DNA from 3 places in the Shewanella scandinavica genome. Region 1 is predicted to be linked to each of the others. Evidence: predicted binding sites of a transcription regulator. Region 1 holds the regulator's gene; each other region holds the start of a gene.
What was found. Region 1 encodes ArgR, which controls arginine synthesis, uptake and breakdown. Its sites were predicted from a motif close to ANTGAATANNTATTCANT; they were not measured.
Positions count from the first base shown of each region.

Region 2: argA (amino-acid N-acetyltransferase) is a predicted target of ArgR. The motif match lies at 1,182-1,199, and genes of this name have one in related genera.
Region 3: argC (N-acetyl-gamma-glutamyl-phosphate reductase) is a predicted target of ArgR. The motif match lies at 1,489-1,506, and genes of this name have one in related genera.

Region 1 is NZ_JAUOES010000004.1:233,361-235,567, reverse strand. Features, by position in the region: gene mdh (malate dehydrogenase) at 1-423, opposite strand, end outside; gene argR (transcriptional regulator ArgR) at 718-1,188, shown strand; gene Q4Q50_RS04960 (NAD(P)-dependent oxidoreductase) at 1,329-1,961, opposite strand; gene Q4Q50_RS04955 (LysR family transcriptional regulator) at 2,068-2,207, shown strand, end outside.
Region 2 is NZ_JAUOES010000033.1:38,249-40,455, forward strand. Features, by position in the region: gene argA (amino-acid N-acetyltransferase) at 1-1,102, opposite strand, end outside; gene rpmG (50S ribosomal protein L33) at 1,426-1,599, opposite strand; gene rpmB (50S ribosomal protein L28) at 1,606-1,842, opposite strand; gene radC (RadC family protein) at 1,964-2,207, opposite strand, start outside.
Region 3 is NZ_JAUOES010000012.1:4,721-6,927, reverse strand. Features, by position in the region: gene argB (acetylglutamate kinase) at 1-242, opposite strand, end outside; gene argC (N-acetyl-gamma-glutamyl-phosphate reductase) at 274-1,254, opposite strand; gene ppc (phosphoenolpyruvate carboxylase) at 1,879-2,207, shown strand, end outside.

The DNA of each region.
Region 1 (2,207 bases):
GTTCTTATCGTAAACACCCGCTTTTTTCATCACTTCTGCTGCGATAGCGACAGTCGTGTTGACTGGGTTAGTGATAATGCCAACCAAAGCCGTAGGGCAAGTTGCCGCTACTTTTTCGATCAGGTTGCGAACGATACCGGCATTGATATTGAACAGATCTGAACGATCCATACCAGGCTTACGCGCAACACCAGCAGAAATTAGAACAACGTCAGCACCCACGAGGGCAGGCGTTGGATCTTCACCAGCAAAACCTTTGATTTCAACAGCAGTAGGGATGTGGCTCAAGTCAACCGCAACACCCGGAGTAACCGGTGCGATATCATATAGAGACAAATGTGAACCCGCAGGCAGTTGAGTTTTTAACAGTAGGGCAAGAGCCTGGCCGATACCACCAGCAGCACCAAGTACAGCAACTTTCATAGTTATCTCCGTTATTTCTCGGATATGTGTGACATGGATCTAATTTACGTTGGCGTCACATTACTGGAATGTCACAACAATTTCAATTATCCCTTAGTCGTGGGACAAAAGAATTCCGGAATAAGTTAGAAGCAATGTAGAACAATTACTCAAATTGGTATTTTTAAGCCCACAGCAAACGCTTAACCACAGGGAGTTAGTGAATTTTTATTCAACCAATCTGGTTATTTGTTGACAATTTTTCTAAAAATATTCAAAATGGGCCTGTTTTTTTGAATAACGAATAATAATATTATGCAAACGACCAAGAATCAGGATGACCTTGTTAGAATTTTTAAGTCGATTTTAAAAGAAGAGCGCTTTGGCTCTCAAAGTGAAATCGTCACCGCCTTGCAAGCTGAAGGCTTTGGTAATATTAACCAATCAAAAGTATCACGCATGCTCAGCAAGTTCGGCGCAGTGCGGACTCGCAACGCTAAGCAAGAGATGGTGTATTGCTTGCCGGCCGAATTAGGCGTACCCACCGCGGGTAGCCCGTTGAAGAATTTGGTACTCGACGTCGATCATAACCAAGCGATGATCGTCGTGCGAACTAGCCCAGGTGCTGCGCAGCTGATTGCCCGTTTATTGGATTCTATCGGTAAACCAGAAGGCATTTTGGGCACAATTGCCGGTGATGACACTATCTTTATTTGTCCATCGAGCATCCAAGATATCGCCGATACCTTAGAAACCATCAAATCTTTATTCAATTACGCAGAATAAAAAAACAGGTCAGCTTGCTGACCTGTTCTATTTCATCTGTACGCATTTCTGTCCAATCTTGCGCTGATTATTTGGCCATTGTCCCGATTACGTTACACATTTAAGCCAATCTCTCGCGCACCGATGTTTATACGCTAAGGTCAGTAAGCCACACTGATGCGCTGGTTTGCGTGAGTGCCCTGTTCGGCTTCGTCTAACATGGCTTTAGCGTAATCCGTAACAGAAATGCGGCTGCGACCATTAGCATCGGTAAAGAAGCTGTCGCCACCAAGGCGATATAGGCCTTCACTCTCGCCAGGATAAATCTCAGCGGCTGGGCTCACAAAGGTCCAATTGATTGCAGTTTGCGCCGCACGAAATACCTGCAAAGCTTCACCCTGAGCTAACGCCTCATCTTTATATGCTGCGGGGAAATCTGGGCTAGAAACCAGAGTCACACCGGGTGCCACTTCTAAGCTCCCTGCGCCACCAACCCACAATAAACGTGGCACCTTAGCGTTAGGCAGCACATCCAGTAAATGCTGAACCGTACTCGCCACTAGGCCATGATTTTGTTGTGCGCGGCCACCAACAGCGGCAATGACAACATCTACGCCAGCAAAGGTTTGCGCAACTAATGGCTGCTCTAAATCCACAGCATACACAACCACGTCAGTAGCGGATAACTTGCTCGGATCACGCACTAGCGCAGTTACTTGGTGCCCACGGCTCAATGCTTCTTTTAAAATTGCACCACCAATCCAACCTGTTGCACCTAAAATTGCGATTTTCATTTCGTTAACTCTCTCTGATGATTTACATTGAAGCCAGTTTACTTGCAGTGGTTCCCGTGATAAACATCAATAAATGAGCATGATTGTTTCAGTTTGAGGTACTAATATGGATAAAATTGCCGCAATACGCAGTTTCGTCGAAGTGGCAAACTGCGGCAGCTTTACCAAAGCTGCCGAGCATTTAGACCTCAGCCGCCTACAGGTGTCCCGCCATATTCAAGAAGTAGAGCAGTGGTTGAGTTTACG
Region 2 (2,207 bases), on a different contig from region 1:
CGGGATGCACCACCAAACAGGCAAACTCGCCCGCATTGTCCTCTTCAAAAGGATAGAGCGCGGCGCAACCAATCACTAAACCATCGCGTTCAATCAACATGAACTGTTCGATTTCGATCTCGAGCTGCTCACGGCTACGACGCACCAGAATGCCTTGTTCCTCCAATGGACGAATAAGGTTCAGTACACCGCCAATATCAGCGATCGACGCACAGCGTAAACGCTCGGCACTCTCAGTCACGATTTGCGTGCCTATCCCTTCGCGAGAAAACAGTTCCTGCAGCAAAGCGCCATCTTCGAGGTAGCTGACTAAGTGACAACGCGGCACGCCATTACGGCAAGCATCGATACTGGCTTTCAAAAAAGCCATAGTGCCAACGCAGGCAGAACCTTGCTCGGCCAGCTTGCTCATGATGTTTTGCGCATCGTTCGGCATCAACTCTGCAATGACATCGCCATTGCGATCGAGAATACCGTTCTGTGAGCTAAAACCGATCATCTTATCTGCTTTGAGTTTGATCGCCACCTGGGTCGCGATTTCCTCGGCGGTCAGATTAAAACTTTCACCCGTCACAGAAGCCGCAATCGGCCCCATCAACACGATGCAGTGATTATCTAACTGACGTTTTAAGCCTTGCACATCAATACGACGCACTTTGCCACTCAGGCAAAAATCCACACCATTGTCGACACCAAGAGGTTGAGCAATCACAAAGTTGCCGCTCACTAAGTTAATTTGCGCGCCTTGCATCGGCGTATTGCTTAAGCTCATGGATAAACGCGCTGTGATATCAAATTGCAGTGCACCCGCAACTTGCTTGATCACTTTGAGCGAGTCTTCATCCGTGATACGCACACCTTCGTGGTAGGCAGGTTCAATACCGTTGACGGCTAATGCAGCATCAATCTGCGGTCTAGCGCCATACACTAACACCACTTTAATCCCTAAACTGTGCAGCAGGGCAACATCATTTAAGATGGCGCGGAAGTGATTTTGAGCCAAAGCTTCACCACCCAGCATGACCACAAAAGTTTTACCTCTGTGAGCATTAACATAGGGGGCAGAGTGACGAAATCCATCAACCAGTTCAGTGGTACGCACGCGTTATTTACACCTCATTTTTGAGCTGGCAGCGTCACTATGACACGCCAGGAATGAATCGCTAACTTTCGCGTATGGTATTGCATTTTAATTCACATATAAAGAATTTATTCTCACTAAAGTGCAGCTTTAATGATTTAAAGTGCTTAGAACTGCACTATTTTATATTTTCAGCAAGTGTTCACACTTTTTTAACTTCACAGGGGATGATTCAGCGGTTTAAGTTTGCGAGGCAATTATCTCAACTTGATGACTAACTACTAAAAAAAGCGCAAAAAAAAGCCCCTTAAATAAGGGGCTTTTCTCGAAACACTAACCAAGGATTACTTGATTTTTGCTTCTTTGTAGATAACGTGCTGACGAATAACTGGATCAAATTTTTTGATTTCCATTTTTTCAGGCATGTTACGCTTGTTTTTTTCAGTTGTGTAGAAGTGACCAGTTTTAGCTGTAGAAACTAATTTGATCTTCTCACGATTACCTTTAGCTTTAGCCATGATCTATTATACCTTCTCGCCACGAGCACGAAGTTCAGCAACAACAACTTCGATACCTTTTTTGTCGATCAGACGAATACCTTTAGTAGATACACGTAACTGTACGAAACGCTTTTCTTCTTCTAACCAAAAACGGTGGTTTTGTAGGTTAGGTAAAAAACGACGACGGGTCGCGTTTTTTGCGTGCGAACGGTTGTTACCAACCATCGGCTTCTTGCCAGTAACTTGGCATACTCTTGACATGTCAATCTTCTCCAAAAACAATTTTAACGCTCGAGCATTAATGTGCCTCGTATGGCCGTCGCCCGAGGCACAAAGAGGGCGCATTTTATACACGATCACAGAGTGAAGATCAAGTGTTAGATTAATTAATCCAGCCTCGTTCTGCAAAAGAAACTATCTCTCGATCACCTACAACCATATGGTCCAACAAGGATACGTCTATGGTTGCTAACGCATTTTTTAATCGCTCAGTTATTCGTCGGTCAGCCTGACTGGGCTCGGCAATACCAGACGGATGATTATGACAAACTATAACTGCTGCGGCCTTTTTCTCCAGCACTAAGCTCACCACTTCACGTGGGTACACTGAGGCTGAGTCTATTGTG
Region 3 (2,207 bases), on a different contig from region 1:
GCGCCGGCAATAATCGGCATTTGCTCAGGCGGAGTCACCCGTAAACCTTCTAACTTGACGGTTTCCATGCCGTTAGCCGCTAACTGTTCATCCACCAAACAGCCACCGCCATGCACCATCAACACTTGCTGACCATTGGCTAACATAGCCGCAGCCGTATCCATTAACCGCGCCATCCCCATTTCACACTGCAGCAGCGCGCCACCAACTTTAAGAACTAATACTGAGTTGTTTGTAGACATCTTGACGACTCTCTTAAATAAGGATGAACAATTAAAGGTTAAAATGAATCTTTATGCATTGCAGCGCTTGGCTGGCAGCACCTTTCATCAAATTATCGATTACACTGGCTACCACTAAGTAACCGCTATTCTCATCAAACTTCCAACCTAAGTGGCAGTTAGGTGTCAGCACCACATCGTCCACTTTAGGGAACTGATTATGCTTCACGGTGACCAATGGCGCCTGGGCATATACGCTATAGGCCGCTGCCACATCGGCAGTCGTAGTGCCTGGTTTTAGCTGCACGGTAATAGTCGCTAAAATGCCACGCTTAAAGTTGCCAAGATGCGGGGTAAATATCACTTCTTGACCAAGCTGAGTGGCGATTTCGGGTTGATGTCTGTGGCCTAATACGCCGTAAGGTGTCAGGCTCACTTCACAAAAACTGGTGTGTAACTGCGCCTTACGGCCCGCACCCGTTACGCCGCTTACGGCATTGATCACCGGATAAGCCGATGTCAGTAAACTCGCCAGCGGTTTTAACGCTGTAAGTGATGCGGTTGGATAACAACCTGGCACGGCAATCATCTTAGTCGCCGCGATTTCTTTAGCATTCCATTCGGCAAGGCCATATACGGCTTTGGTTAAAACTTCAGGATATTCATGCTCAAAGCCATACCACTTAGGATATTGCGCCACATCGCTGAAACGATAAGCACCGCTTAAATCGAATACCGCTAACCCTTGGCTATAAAACCAAGCGGCTAAATGTAAGCTCACTGAATGCTCAGTCGCTAATACCACGGCATCGGCTTCGGCAACGATTTTTGCCTTAGCGTCATCGGACAATGGCGACAGCGTTAATGCGATATGGCTATAGCTAGGGTACAAATCCGCTAAAGGCTTACCTTTATCTAAACTGTTTTCAGAAACATACAAACCCTGAATCGTCAGTTCTGCTTCTGCATGGATTAAAGCGGTCAGTTGTGCGCCTGTGTAACCACTGGCGCCAATAATGGCGATATTTTTCATGTGTTGTTGTCTTATTAACCGAATCAAACAAACTTAAAGAATAGATGAATAGCGTACACGCAACTGCGCGTATCTATGATGACAAGATTATCGTCGCAGGAAATCGTAATTGGTTGTTATTTTATTCACTGTCAGGTTAATGCTCTGAATCATGATATTTACTCTACAGGTCACAGGGGGTGACTCATCTCAACTGCAGGCTAGACTACCACAAAGATCTACTTATGCAATATATGTGAATATATATTTTTAATTTATTTTTGTATTTCTTACTAAAATGCAGATCTCGCCCGCCTATCATCCGTTCAGCTAACTCGTTAATAACTCAGTTATCTAGGGCAAATTTGCGCCAAAATCAGTCCTTTTTATTAACAGCTAAGATACATGCCTGCAAAACAGAAAATGATGCACTTCATATTCACTTACGCTAATCATCAAAAAATATTGCGTAGCTTCGCATTTATATTGAATATTCCTCAACGATCAATGCGATTAGTTGCATATTAGATAAGCCAGTCGTATAAGTTATAAGTTCTGCTGTTGACCATTGCCCCAAGTGATAGGTATTGTGCTAACGGGCTAAATGTACGGCAGGATTTTCATGTTTTTCTATTCGGAGTAACTATGGTTGTAACCAAGGCAGACAATATGACCGATATGTATGCGTCATTAAGATCGAACGTGAGTATGTTAGGACAAATCCTCGGTGACACTATGCGCACCCACCTCGGGGACTCTTTTCTCGAGAAGGTTGAACAGATCCGTAAACTTGCTAAAGATTCACGCCGGGGCGATCAAGCCGCTAGAGAGCAAATGCTCGAGTTACTCACCGCCCTGCCAGACGAAGAATTAGTTCCGTTTGCAAAGGCATTTAACCAGTTCCTCAACTTAGCTAATTTATCTGAACAATTTCATACAATTAGCCGCAACTGTGACGAACTCGTCTGCGTGCC